DNA from 3 places in the Klebsiella quasipneumoniae subsp. quasipneumoniae genome. Region 1 is predicted to be linked to each of the others. Evidence: predicted binding sites of a transcription regulator. Region 1 holds the regulator's gene; each other region holds the start of a gene.
The links. The regulator CRP, encoded in region 1, controls carbon source genes, mostly activating them, when cyclic AMP is high. The targets are predictions, from matches to a motif close to ATGTGANNNNNNTCACAT.

Region 1 (4,857 bases):
GCCAAACATCCGGTGATCGCCGTCACGGGCTCCAGCGGCGCGGGCACTACCACCACCAGCCTCGCCTTTCGCAAAATCTTCGCGCAGCTAAATCTGCACGCCGCGGAGGTGGAAGGCGACAGCTTTCATCGCTACACCCGCCCGGAAATGGACATGGCGATCCGCAAAGCGCGGGATCAGGGCAAACATATCAGCTACTTTGGCCCGGAGGCGAACGACTTCGGCCTGCTGGAGCAGACCTTTGTCGACTATGGCCGCCATGGCAAAGGCCAGTCGCGTAAATACCTGCACACCTATGACGAAGCCGTGCCGTGGAATCAGGTGCCGGGAACCTTCACCCCATGGCAGCCGCTGCCGGAGCCGACGGACGTGCTGTTCTATGAGGGGCTGCACGGCGGGGTTGTCACGCCGCAGCATGATGTCGCCAGCCATGTCGACCTGCTGGTCGGGGTCGTGCCTATCGTTAACCTGGAGTGGATCCAGAAACTCATTCGCGACACCAGCGAACGCGGCCACTCCCGGGAGGCGGTGATGGACTCCGTCGTCCGATCGATGGAAGATTACATTAACTTCATCACCCCGCAGTTTTCCCGCACCCACATCAACTTCCAGCGCGTGCCGACGGTGGACACCTCCAACCCGTTTGCCGCGAAAGCGATCCCCTCTCTGGACGAGAGCTTTGTGGTGATCCATTTCCGCAATCTGCAGAACATCGACTTCCCCTGGCTGCTGGCGATGCTACAGGGCTCGTTTATTTCGCACATGAACACCCTGGTGGTGCCGGGCGGTAAAATGGGGCTGGCGATGGAGCTTATTATGGCGCCGCTGGTCGAGCGTCTGATGGAAGGCCGAAAGATCGGCTAACAGAAAAAACCCCGGCCAGGCCGGGGTTGAGATCATTCACATCAGCAGGCGAAGACTACGCCTCGATCACTTCATAGGAGTGGGTGATCTTCACCGCTTTTTCCAGCATCAGCGCCACCGAGCAGTATTTCTCTGCCGACAGATCCACCGCACGGGAGACTGCGCCATCTTTCAGCGCCTTACCGGTGACGATAAAGTGCAGATTAATATGCGTGAACAGGCGCGGCGCCTCTTCCCGACGCTCAGAGGTCAGCTTCACTTCGCAGTTGGTCACGTCGTGACGACCTTTTTGCAAAATAGAGACCACATCGATCGCACTGCAACCGCCCGCCGCCATCAGCACCATCTCCATCGGGCTGGGCGCCTTATCTCCGGAGTTGCCATCCATCAGAATCTGGTGTCCTGACGCGGACTCCCCGATAAAGGTTAACCCTTCAACCCATTTCACACGCGCTTGCATAAAATTTAACTCCAGTATCGCAATATTCCTGTCAGATTACGCGCACATAACAATTCTCGCAACGGAAGGCGACCTGCGTCATGCTGAAGCGAGACACCAGGAGACATGCGGCGAAAGCTATGCTAAAACAGTCTGGATGCTACAGTAATACATTGATGTACTGCATGTATGCAGAGGAGTTCACATTACAGGCTGTCGAAAAATCATCAGCCAGCTTCCCAGGTATAGGGAAACAATACGATTGCATGCCCGGACGCCGTGTAGTGTCGGCGCCCGGAGATAGCTTATAACAGAGGATAACCGCGCATGGTGCTTGGCAAACCGCAAACAGACCCTACCCTTGAATGGTTCTTGTCTCATTGCCACATTCATAAGTACCCATCAAAGAGCACGCTGATCCACCAGGGTGAGAAAGCAGAAACGCTGTACTACATCGTTAAAGGCTCCGTGGCTGTACTCATCAAGGATGAAGAAGGTAAAGAGATGATCCTCTCCTACCTCAACCAGGGCGATTTCATCGGTGAATTAGGCCTGTTTGAAGAGGGTCAGGAGCGTAGCGCCTGGGTACGGGCGAAAACCGCATGTGAAGTGGCCGAGATCTCTTATAAGAAATTCCGTCAGCTGATCCAGGTGAACCCGGACATTCTGATGCGTCTCTCTTCGCAAATGGCTCGCCGTCTGCAGGTGACGTCTGAGAAAGTGGGCAACCTCGCCTTCCTCGACGTGACGGGCCGTATCGCCCAGACGCTGCTGAACCTGGCGAAGCAACCCGATGCCATGACCCACCCGGACGGTATGCAAATTAAAATTACCCGTCAGGAAATTGGTCAGATCGTCGGCTGCTCTCGTGAAACCGTTGGCCGTATTTTGAAAATGCTGGAAGATCAGAACCTGATTTCCGCCCACGGTAAAACTATCGTCGTCTACGGCACCCGTTAAGTTGCTAAGCGGCGTATTGCTCCTGCAGTACGCCGTTTTTGTTTTTCCCTCATGTGGCGCAGGCTGATTTACCACCCGGAAGTCAACTATGCACTGCGGCAAACGCTGGTGCTGTGTCTGCCTGTGGCCATCGGTCTTCTGCTCGGCCATCTCCAGCAGGGACTCCTGTTTTCCTTAGTTCCCGCCTGCTGCAACATCGCCGGTCTCGACACTCCGCATAAGCGCTTTTTTAAGCGTCTGATTATCGGCGGCTGTCTGTTTGCCGGATGCAGCCTGGTGGTGCAGCTGCTGCTCGCCCAGACCATACCTTTGCCGCTTATTCTCAGCGGCCTGGCGCTATTGCTCGGCGTCACCGCGGAAATCAGTTCGCTGCACGCGCGCCTGCTGCCCGCGTCGCTGATCGCCGCCATCTTTACCCTGAGCCTGGCGGGCAATATGCCCGTCTGGGAGCCGCTGCTGATCTACGCCTTCGGCACGCTATGGTACGGCGTGTTTAACTGGTTCTGGTTCTGGCTGTGGCGCGAACAGCCGCTGCGGGAGTCGCTCAGTCTGCTCTACCGGGAACTGGCCAATTATTGCGAAGCCAAATATAGCCTGTTGACCCAGCATACCGATCCCTCGACCGCCCTGCCGCCGCTGCTCATCCGCCAGCAGAAGGTGGTCGATTTAATCACCCAGTGCTATCAGCAGATGCATATGCTGGCCGCCAACCAACGTAACGACCACAAACGTCTTCTGCGAGCGTTCCAGATGGGGCTGGATCTACAGGAGCATATTTCGGTCAGCCTGCATCAGCCGGAAGAGGTGCAAAAGCTGGTTGAGCGCAGCCATGCCGAAGCGGTGATCCGCTGGAACGCGCAGACCGTCGCCGCCCGCCTGCGGGTGCTGGCGGATGACATGCTCTATCATCGTTTTCCGCAGCGTTTCCAGATGGATAAACAGATCGGCGCCCTGGAAAAGATCGCCCGCCAGCATCCGGATAACCCGGTCGGCCACTTCTGCGCCTGGCACTTCAGCCGCATCGCCCGGGTGCTGCATACCCAGCGCCCACTGTATGCCCGGGATCTGATGGCTGACAAAGAGCGTCGTTTACCGCTGTTTCCCGCGCTAAAGAACTATCTGTCGCTGAAGTCCCCCGCGCTGCGCAACGCCGCCCGCATCAGCGTGATGCTGAGCATCGCCAGCCTGATGGGCAACGCCCTGCATTTGCCGAAGCCCTACTGGATCCTGATGACCGTCCTCTTCGTGACACAGAATGGCTATGGCGCCACGCGGGTTCGTATTGTCCACCGGGCGGCGGGGACGCTCGCCGGCCTGATCATCGCCGGGCTGACCTTGCACTTTCACGTTCCGGAGAGCTATACCCTGAGCGGGATGCTGCTGATCACACTGCTCAGCTATCTGATCATCCGCAAACACTATGGCTGGGCGATGGTGGGGTTTACGGTGACGGCGGTATATACCCTGCAGCTTCTGACGCTCAACGGCGAACAGTTTATTATCGCCCGGCTGATCGACACGCTGATCGGCTGCCTGATCGCCTTCGGCGGGATGGTCTGGCTGTGGCCGCAGTGGCAGAGCGGCCTGCTGAAAAAAAACGCCCACGATGCGCTGGAGGCCGACCAGCAGGCGATTCGCCTGATCCTCAGCCCCGACCCCAAAGCGCCCGCGCTGGCCTACCAGCGCATGCGCGTCAATCAGGCGCACAACGCGCTCTACAACTCCCTGAATCAGGCGATGCAGGAGCCCGGGTTTAATACCCACTACCTGGAAGATATGAAGCTATGGGTGACGCACAGCCAGTTTATCGTCGAACACATCAACGCCATGACCACTTTGGCCCGGGAGCATACGATGCTCACCCCGGATCTTGCCCAGCGCTATCTCGAATCCTGTGAGATTGCCCTGCAGCGCTGTCAGCAGCGGCTGGACAGCGATGGTCCCGGCAGCGCAGGGGATGTCAATATTATGGAGTCACCGGAAAGCGAGGTGCCGATCGGTCCGTTAAGCACCCTGGAGCAGCATCTGCAACGCATTCTGGGCCATCTGAACACCATGCACACCATTTCGTCAGTGGCATGGCGTCAGCGGCCGCATCACGGCATCTGGCTGCGGAAGATCAGCCGTTAATCACCTTTGCCACGGCCTGGGCAAAGCGCGCCATCCCCTCGGCAATATCCTGCTCTTCGATGATCAGCGAGGGAACAAAACGCATCACGTCCGGCCCGGCGTTAAGCACCATGACGCCGGCTTCCGCAGCGGCATAGAGAAAATCACGCGCGCGGCCCTTGTGCTGCGGCTTGAGTTCGGCGCCAATCAGCAGGCCCATCCCGCGAATATCACTGAACAGATCAAACTCGGCATCCAGCTGCTGCAGGTGTTTGACGAACAGTTCGCGTTTGGCGTTCACGCCATCCAGCACCGCCGGGGTATTGATCAGATCGAAAGCGGCGTTGGCGACCGCGCAGGCCAGCGGGTTGCCGCCGTAGGTTGAGCCATGGGAACCCGCATGGAAGGCGCTGGCGATCTCGTGGGTAGTCAACATGGCGCTGACCGGGAAACCGCCGCCCAGCGCTTTGGCGCTGGTGAGAATA
Region 2 (4,857 bases), 1.2 Mb from region 1:
CTCGGTATATTCCTTGCGTAAATAGCCCAGCCACTGCTTAATTCTCGCCACATGATACAGGCCGGTATCGCCCTGCTTTTCCAGACGGGTATATTTTTGCAACAGCTGAACCACCTGCGGCCACGGCATGCGCGGTTCGTTGTATTTGATCACCCGGCTGAGGTTCGGTACGTTGAGCGCCCCGCGGCCAATCATCACCGAATCGCAGCCGGTGACGGCCATACAGTCCTGAGCGCTTTGCCAGTCCCAGATTTCGCCGTTGGCGACTACCGGAATGGTCAGGCGCCGGCGGATCTCGCCGATGGCCTGCCAGTTGATGCGCTCCGCTTTGTAGCCATCTTCTTTAGTGCGGCCGTGGACCACCAGCTCGCTGGCCCCCGCCTGCTGCACCGCGTCGGCGATTTCAAAGCGCCGTTCGCCACTGTCCCAGCCGAGACGAACTTTCACCGTCACCGGCAGATGTCCGGGCACCGCCTCGCGCATCGCCTTCGCGCCGCGATAGATAAGCTCCGGGTCTTTCAGCAGCGTCGCCCCGCCACCGCTGCCGTTCACCAGCTTCGACGGACAGCCGCAGTTTAAATCGACGCCCCACGAGCCAAGCGCCACTGCGCGGGCGGCGTTTTCCGCCAGCCACTCGGGATATTGCCCCAGCAGCTGGACGCGCACGCGGGTACCGGACGGGGTGCGGCTTTGATGATGCAGCTCCGGGCACAGCCTGTAGAACGATTTAACCGGCAGCAGTTGATCCACCACCCGCAGAAACTCGGTGATGCACAGATCGTAATCGTTCACTTCGGTCAGCAGCTCGCGCACCAGCGAATCGAGCACGCCTTCCATCGGCGCCAGTAGTACACGCATATCGTTACCCGGAAAAAAAAGAGGCGCTATGGTAGCGCCTCCGGGCGTTGGTTGAAAGTGCTCAATGCTTCCCGCCTACCGTACGCCATTCCCCATTCGGCGAATGCGGCAAAGCGAGGAGATAATCTCTATGCTTTACAGGAGTCTGCGGCGTCTCATACCGCCTTCATTTGCCGCTTCTCTTCCAAAAAGGTAGCGTGGGACCCGATATACCCAAAGCTGCGAGCTGTCAGGTCCTGCCGGGAGAGGCTATTGTTCCCGTACGCTATCAGCGCTATGCATAGAATTCATGATGTGATCGGTAGCACATTTTAGGGATTAATTGTATGATGAATGCACTTCATCAAGGGTTATTACCATGAGTAAATCGCTGACTATTATCTGGCACTACCTGCGGGCTTTCGTCCTGATTTACGCCTGCTTATACGCCGGAATATTTATCGCCGGGCTGCTGCCCATCACCATCCCCGGCAGCATCATCGGCATGCTGATCCTCTTCGTGCTGCTGGCGCTGCAAATTATGCCGCCGCAGTGGGTCAACCCCGGCTGCAATATCCTGATCCGCTATATGGCGCTGCTGTTCGTGCCGATCGGCGTCGGCGTGATGCAGTACTGGGATCTGCTGCGCGCGCAGCTGGGGCCGGTCGTCATCTCCTGCGCCATCAGCACGCTGGTGGTGTTTGTGGTGGTGAGCTGGAGCTCCCACCTGGTGCACGGCGAACGCAAAGTGATTGGGCAAAAGGAAAAGAAAAATGATGCATGAAATCTGGTGGTCGCTACCGCTAACCCTGATCGTCTTTTTCCTCGCCCGCAAACTGGCGGCCCGCTTCAAATTCCCGCTGCTCAACCCGCTGCTGGTGGCGATGGTGGTGATAATCCCGTTTCTGCTGCTGACCGGGATCTCCTATGAGCGTTATTTTGCCGGCAGCAAGATCCTGAACGATCTGCTGCAGCCGGCGGTGGTCGCGCTGGCTTTCCCGCTGTATGAACAGCTGCACCAGATCCGCGCGCGCTGGAAATCGATCATCACCATCTGCTTTATCGGCAGCTGCGTGGCGATGATCACTGGCACCACCGTGGCCCTGCTGATGGGCGCCACACCGCAGATCGCCGCCTCTGTTCTGCCCAAATCGGTGACCACGCCGATTGCCATGGCGGTGAGCGGCAGTATCGGCGGCATCCCGGCCATTAGCGCCGTGTGCGTGATTTTTGTCGGCATCCTTGGCGCGGTATTCGGCCATACCCTGCTCAACCTGATGCGTATTCGCACTAAAGCGTCGCGCGGCCTGTCGATGGGCACCGCCTCGCACGCCCTCGGTACCGCCCGCTGTGCGGAACTGGACTATCAGGAAGGGGCGTTCAGCTCGCTGGCGCTGGTGCTGTGCGGGATCATCACCTCGTTGATGGCGCCGTTTTTATTCCCGCTGATCCTTGCGGTAGTGGGATAAAATGTGACTCGTATCACATTTATTAATGCAACGATGAAAAGTTGCATTAGCAATGAGATGTAAATCACACTTGAAACCCCTTGACGCCCGTACACTGGTTTCCCATTACACTGTTATGAGGCAACGCTATGCACTCACGTTTTCAAGCTGCTTTGACGACTCTGGCAGCAGACCTGCAGGCGGCCATCGCCCCGATGCTCGCCGACCCGCACTTCCCGGCGCTGCTCGAGGCCGATCAGGTGGCGACGCTGCAACAGGCGACAGGTCTGGACGAAGACGCGCTGGCCTTTGCGCTACTGCCGCTGGCCGCCGCCTGCGCGCGCGCCGACCTTTCCCACTTTAACGTCGGGGCTATCGCCCGCGGCGTCAGCGGCCGCTGGTACTTTGGCGGCAACATGGAGTTTGTCGGCGCCACCATGCAGCAGACCGTCCATGCAGAGCAGAGCGCCATCAGCCACGCCTGGCTGCGCGGTGAAACCTCCCTGCGCGCTATCACGGTGAACTACACGCCGTGCGGCCATTGTCGTCAGTTTATGAACGAACTGAACAGCGGACTGGCGCTGCGCATTCATCTGCCCGGTCGCGAAGCCCATGCGCTGCAGCACTATCTGCCGGATGCCTTCGGCCCGAAAGACCTGGAGATCAAAACCCTGCTGATGGACCACCAGAACCACGGCTTCCCGGTCAGCGGCGATGCCCTGTCCCAGGCGGCGATTGAGGCCGCTAACCGCTGCCACGCGCCTTACAGCCACTCGCCTTCCGGCGTAGCGCTGGAGCTGAAAGATGGCACCCTTTTCAGCGGCAGCTATGCGGAAAACGCGGCGTTCAACCCGACGCTGCCGCCGCTGCAGGGGGCGCTGAATCTCCTCAGCCTCAACGGCTATGATTATCCGGACATCCAGCGGGCGATCCTGGCGGAGAAAGCCGATGCGGCGCTGATTCAGTGGGACGCCACCGTCGCCACCCTGAAGGCGCTGGGCTGCCACAATATCGAGCGCGTGCTGTTAGGTTAATCAGCCTGCGCGCCTGAGCAGATGGCCGGATGGCGGTTTCGTCTAATCCGGCCAACCTTTTATGCCGTTATGTTGTCGGGTGGCGCTCCGCTAACCCGACCTACCGTTCGCGCCATTGCGAGCTGAAGATCGCGATGGCTGCTGAAACTGCCGACCTGACGGCCTCAAAGTCGCTGAGACGTTACGGAGGGCCGGAGAACAGGTTGCGGCTACGCCTTGCCCGGTCTGGGATCGGCGATCGGCTCATATTGCTGAAAATCCCCGCAATTAAACGCGGGTTTCTTGCGCTTACCCGGCGGGTAAAGTAGCCTGAAGACTCCGTTGTCTATTATTGAGCCAAGTTCATGTTAAAGCGTGTGTTCTACAGCCTGTTAGTCCTGCTCGGCCTGCTGCTGTTGACCGTGCTGGGTCTTGACCGCTGGATGAGCTGGAAAACCGCGCCCTATATCTATGACGAGCTGCAGGACCTCCCCTACCGCCAGGTCGGCGTGGTGCTGGGCACCGCTAAATACTACCGCACCGGGGTGATCAATCAGTATTACCGCTACCGCATCCAGGGCGCGCTCAACGCCTACAACAGCGGCAAGGTCAACTATCTGCTGTTGAGCGGGGATAACGCCCTGCAAAGCTACAATGAACCGATGACTATGCGCCGGGACCTGATTAAAGGCGGCGTCGATCCGGCGGATATCGTGCTGGACTATGCCGGTTTCCGCACGCTCGACTCGATCGTCCGCACCCGCAAAGTGTTCGACACCAACGACTTCATTATCATCACCCAACGCTTCCACTGCGAACGGGCGCTGTTTATCGCCCTGCATATGGGGATCCAGGCTCAGTGCTACGCGGTGCCGTCGCCGAAGGATATGTGGAGCGTGCGGCTGCGCGAATTCGGCGCCCGCTTCGGCGCGCTGGCGGACCTCTACATCTTCAAACGGGAACCGCGCTTCCTCGGTCCTTTAATTCCGATTCCGGCGCAGCAGCACGACGTGCCGGATGACGCCCAGTCCTACCCGGCGGTCACCCCGGAGCAGCTACTGGAGCTGCAGAAAGAAAAGTAGCCTCCATCAACGCATCCGTTTCAGGTATAAAAAAACCCGCGCCAGGCGCGGGTTTTTACTCAGGCAAAAATTACTTCTTACGGGCGTATTTCAGGGAATCCAGCGCCACGGCGAAGATAATGATCGCCCCCTTAATGATGTACTGCCAGTAAGGGTTAACGCCGATATAGGTCAGGCCATAGTTGATCACGGTGAAGATAATCACCCCGGTCACCACGCCGAATACGGTCCCTACCCCGCCGCTGAACGATACGCCGCCCACCACGCAGGCGGCGATGGCGTCCAGTTCGTACATAAAGCCGAGATTATTGGTCGCCGAGCCGATACGACCGGCTTCCAGCAGGCCGCCGAAGGCGTAGAACACGCCGGAGAGGGCATAGATCATCAGCAGGTTCAACGCTACGTTGACCCCGGAGACCTTCGCCGCTTCCGGGTTACCGCCGATAGCGAAGATGTTTTTGCCAAAGCGCGTCTTGT
Region 3 (4,857 bases), 1.4 Mb from region 1:
CTGGGGAAATACCTTTTCCCGGTTCGCAGCGAAGCTACCCCTTGTAAGGCGTCGAAATAAGCGCCAGTTCGCGGATACCCTGGGTGTCGATCTGCGCATCGTGTCCGGCGCTGCAGATCCACTCTTCCAGACGCTCGGTGAGCGCCTCGTCATTCAGCTTCAGCCGACCGCGCAGGGCGCATTCCCAGACGATAAGCACCCGCCAGCCCTGCTCGGCCAGCTTTCGCCGGTCACGGGCATCGCGCGCCACGTTGCCGGCGATCTTGTCCAGCCAGAACGCGGTCCGGGTGGCCGGCACCTTAAACAGGTAACAGTCATGGTGATGCCAGAAACAGCCGTGGGTAAAGATGACGCAACGGTAATCGGGTAAAGCGAAATCAGGGCGTCCCGGCAGCTCGCGCTCCTGGGCAACAAAGGTGAATCCCGCCTGAGTCAACAGCGCCGCTATCCGCTTCTCGATCGCCGTATCGCGCGTGGCGATAGCCCGCATATTTTTACTGCGCGTGGCTTTATCGTGAACATCCGCCATCGTTATCACCCGCTTCGCGACGCGCCACCGCCTGAGCGATGCGCGGGGCCAGGAGCTTCGCCACCGCGGCGAAGACCGGAACCACCACCGAGTTGCCGAACTGACGATAGGCCTGGGTATCCGACACCGGGATGCGGAAACGCGCCCCCTGAGGCGATTCGAAACCCATCAACCGGGCGCACTCCCGCGGCGTCAGCCGACGAGGACGCCGCTGTTGATTCTGCGGATCGTCAAAATGCGTCTCGCCCAGCGGCCGGTCCCAGCCGCGATCGACGAGAATTTCGGCGCCATCTTTATAGTAGCGGGCGGAGAGCGTCCGGGCCACGCTGTGGGGATTGGCGGGGTCCACCAGGCCATAACCAAAGCCATTGCCCCGCGCCTGATGCTTGCGGGCATATCGATAAAGATATTTCCACAGTACCGGCGTGAGGACAAATTTGGCATCCACCGTCGGCTCCAGCAGCTCGCCAAATGTTGGCCGAACCGTCGGGTATAGCGCCGCGATATCGCGCAGCGTAAACCCCTCGTGCAGCTGCAGATCGCGACGGAAGCCCACCAGCACGATGCGCTCCCGGTGCTGCGGTAAGAAATGGCGCCCGTCGATCACCTTCGGATCGTCCGGCCCGCTATGCCCGGCGTCAGCGACCTCATACCCCAGCTCATCCAGCGTCTGCATGATGATGCGGAAGGTCCGCCCCTGATCGTGGCTTTTGAGATTTTTGACATTCTCCAGCACAAAGATCGCCGGCTGACGGGCGGCGATAATTCTCACCACATCAAAAAACAGCGTCCCCTGGGTTTCGCAGGCAAAGCCGTGGGCGCGACCCATGGCATTTTTTTTCGACACGCCGGCGAGTGAGAAAGGCTGGCAGGGAAAGCCGGCCAGCAGCACATCATGCTGCGGGATAGTCTCGCGGATATGCTGCGCCGCCTCGTCATCGCTAACGTCGGGGCGATGGCTGAGGGTGATATCGCGAATATCTTCATTGAAACGGTGTTGCTGCGGATCACAATACCAGTTGGCCTTATAGGTGCGCACCGCATGCTTGTTCCACTCGCTGGTAAAGACGCACTGCCCGCCGATAGCTTCAAAACCGCTGCGGATCCCGCCGATACCGGCAAACAGATCGACAAAACGGAATCCATAGTGCGGATGATGGGCCGGCGGCGACGGCAGCAGCGTCGCCAGATGAGCGACCTCCTGCGGACGCAAACGCGCTGCCGCGCGGCTGAGGGCCGCCACGCGCTTGAGGATCGCCGCGCTCCAGTGCTGCTCCCCGACGCTCACCAGTTCGGCGACCAGCGTTTTTACATCGTAGATCGTCATCAGCTGGCGCAGCAGCGCCTGAGCCTCTTCACCGGCCTGTTCCGTCAATGACAACGACCTGTTTTCCTTGCTTAACTTTTGTGGCATATCCTCAACCAGCGCGGACGATTTTTGCAGAGAGTACCATAAATCACTGGTCGGTTGACGGCTGCGGTGCAAAGCGGCGTAAAACCGCCTCATCCAGCGCCAGGGGTTCCCCCTTCAGCTCCGCGCTGATCTTGGCCATAAACTCGACGAGGAAGCGCGCATTATGCTGCGCCATAGCCCTTCCTCCGGCGGTCTGCATGGTTTCCGGCAGGCGCAGGAGCTTGCACTGGAAATGGTCGAGGGCATATTTTCTGTCATCCAGCGCTCGCCGGTCGGCGAAAGGATCATCGGCATCAAACAGAATGGTGTTCAGGGCGCCGGCGACGGCGAAGACCCGCGCCAGACCTATCGCCCCCAGCGACTCGAGACGGTCGGCGTCCTGGACGATTTTCGCCTCCAGCGTGCGCGGCGGGATCGCCGCGCTGAAGCTGTGCGCCTCAATAGCGTGGCTGACCACCGCATACCGGTCTGCGGGAAAATCGGCAAACGACGACTGCAAAATAGCCAGGGTTTTCTCGGCCGCCATCATCGAGGAGCGGCTTCGCTCCGGATGATTTTTAGGCAGACTGACAATGTCATGAAAATAGCAGGCCGTGAGAAGCACCAGTCCGTCGACCTCCTCCTCCCCGGCGGCCAGCCGGGTGGCGGTGGCCCAGACGCGACGAAAATGGGACAGATCGTGCGCCGCATCCTCCCGGGCGTGGTGCGTCAGTATCCAGTGCTCAAATCGCTGCTGCCAGTCAACCAGGTTCATAGGCGTTCCTTTATCTGTAGGTCAGCCTCGAGCATAGCAACTTTACGACCGATGATCCCGCCCGCTTCCGGAGGGCCGTGTATACCAGACGACAGCGCCGAGGATCGCGCCAATGCCGGCGAGCACCAGCATTCCCAACAGGGCGCCAAGCCATTTCCCTGCCATGGTGCCAAAGTCGCCCTCCGCACTGGCGCCGGGGACACTGTGAATTTTTCCCACCACCCACCAGTAACGCACAATGACCCAGACACAATATCCGCAAAAGGCATACAACGCCCATAGCGCAAGTTTGCCGCCCGGGCTGCGTTTTGCCTGCTCTTCCATCTCATTCCTCTCCGTGACAAATCATACTACCGCCACTCAAAAACGTGACGCTCATCACATTATACCGCCATGCTGCGCCACAGGCAGCAGTTTCATCCTTGTCTTCTGCACCCACTTATCACTTATTCTGTCCATGGAAATATGCAGGGATGTTTTTTTTATTCTTTACCACGGAATTAAACATTAACGACACCCAGCCATGACGCGTATTTAAATTCTCCATCCGCCGGCGGCATTGACTAATAAATTATATTTAAAGGCTGAATGGTCAACTCACTGTAAATTAATACAAATAATTTCATTCAGTTAACCACGATCGCAACACAGCAACATAACCTATTGCTATACAACAAAATAATCATTAAAACAGATTCATTTAAATTTAATATAATGAACCACATAGAAATATTTTGTAATATCTTACATTATTTATTTACATATTTTATTTTAAATAAAAATGAACTTAGTCGTTAGTATCTGACAGGCATTCCGGAGGGATTGTCATAATTCACAGAAATTATTATTAAAAGGGAATATATAATGAAAAGAAAAGTACTGGCACTCATGGTACCGGCATTACTCATGGTCAATGCCGTTAATGCTGCAGAAATTTATAACAACAACGCCAACAAACTGGACCTTTATGGGAAAGTCGCCGGCCTGCGTTACTTCTCTGACGACACCAGCGAGGACGGCGACCAGACCTATGCTCGCTTAGGCATCAAAGGCGAAACGCAGATCGCTTCCGAGTTAACCGGCTACGGTCAGTGGGAATACAATGTCAAAGCGAACACCAGCGAAGGAGAAGGCGCCAATTCATGGACTCGTCTGGCCTTCGCCGGTCTGAAGTTTGCTGACTATGGCTCACTGGACTATGGCCGTAACTACGGCGTGGTGTACGACATCGAATCCTGGACTGATATGCTGCCGGAATTCGGCGGCGATACCTACACTCAGACCGACGTTTACATGACCGGCCGCACCAACGGGGTGGCCACCTACCGTAACAGCGATTTCTTCGGCCTCGTCGACGGCCTGCATTTCGCCCTGCAGTATCAGGGGAATAATGAAAACGCCGGTTCTGGCGAAGGCACAAACAACGGCGGCGCTCGTAAACTGGCGCGGGAAAATGGCGACGGGTTTGGTATCTCCAGCTACTACGATCTTGATATGGGCATCAGCTTCGGGGCCGCCTACTCGGCTTCCGACCGTACCCATAACCAGCTGGCGGCAGCACGCAGCAGCCATATTTACGCTAACGGTGATAAAGCCGAGGCCTGGACCGTCGGCGCAAAATATGACGCCAACAACATCTATCTGGCCGCCATGTATGCGGAAACCCGCAACATGACCTTCTACGGCAACGGCGCTATTGCCAACAAGACGCAGAACTTTGAAGTCGTCGCCCAGTACCAGTTCGATGAGTATAATTTACCGCTGCGTCCATCCGTGGCCTATCTGCAATCGAAGGGGAAAGATCTTTACAACTATTCTCGCTATGGCGACAAGGATCTGGTCAAGTATGTCGACATCGGCATGACCTACTACTTCAATAAAAATATGTCCACCTATGTGGATTACAAAATCAACCTGCTGGATGAAGACGACCGCTTCTACCGCAACAACGGTATCTCGACCGATGATATCGTGGCCCTCGGTCTGGTTTACCAGTTCTGATCCCCATCAAAGCCCGCGCTCAGCGGGCTTTTTCTTGTTCCCGCTCCGTTGAGATCACTCTTTTCAACATTGCCGCTTTCCAGGCGTACCTTCCCTCTTTATGATGCGTTTAAGCTCGTTCGGGCAAATTGCGGCGGTAAGACCACAAAAGGACAAGGC

Region 2: LGM20_RS07965 (CidA/LrgA family protein) is a predicted target of CRP. The motif match lies at 1,151-1,168, and genes of this name have one in related genera.
Region 3: drpB (cell division protein DrpB) is a predicted target of CRP. The motif match lies at 3,064-3,081, and genes of this name have one in related genera.

Annotation. Positions count from the first base shown of each region.
Region 1 is NZ_CP084876.1:422,123-426,979, reverse strand. It holds gene LGM20_RS01955 (phosphoribulokinase) at 1-864, shown strand, start outside; gene LGM20_RS01950 (OsmC family protein) at 920-1,324, opposite strand; gene crp (cAMP-activated global transcriptional regulator CRP) at 1,631-2,263, shown strand; gene LGM20_RS01940 (YccS/YhfK family putative transporter) at 2,315-4,393, shown strand; gene argD (bifunctional acetylornithine/succinyldiaminopimelate transaminase) at 4,383-4,857, opposite strand, start outside.
Region 2 is NZ_CP084876.1:1,623,038-1,627,894, reverse strand. It holds gene dusC (tRNA dihydrouridine(16) synthase DusC) at 1-858, opposite strand, end outside; gene LGM20_RS07965 (CidA/LrgA family protein) at 1,217-1,621, shown strand; gene LGM20_RS07960 (CidB/LrgB family autolysis modulator) at 1,611-2,306, shown strand; gene cdd (cytidine deaminase) at 2,435-3,319, shown strand; gene sanA (outer membrane permeability protein SanA) at 3,664-4,380, shown strand; gene mglC (galactose/methyl galactoside ABC transporter permease MglC) at 4,451-4,857, opposite strand, start outside.
Region 3 is NZ_CP084876.1:1,823,324-1,828,180, reverse strand. It holds gene yedA (drug/metabolite exporter YedA) at 1-60, shown strand, start outside; gene LGM20_RS08825 (very short patch repair endonuclease) at 35-529, opposite strand; gene LGM20_RS08820 (DNA cytosine methyltransferase) at 510-1,910, opposite strand; gene LGM20_RS08815 (phosphohydrolase) at 1,987-2,697, opposite strand; gene drpB (cell division protein DrpB) at 2,740-3,021, opposite strand; gene ompC (porin OmpC) at 3,562-4,698, shown strand.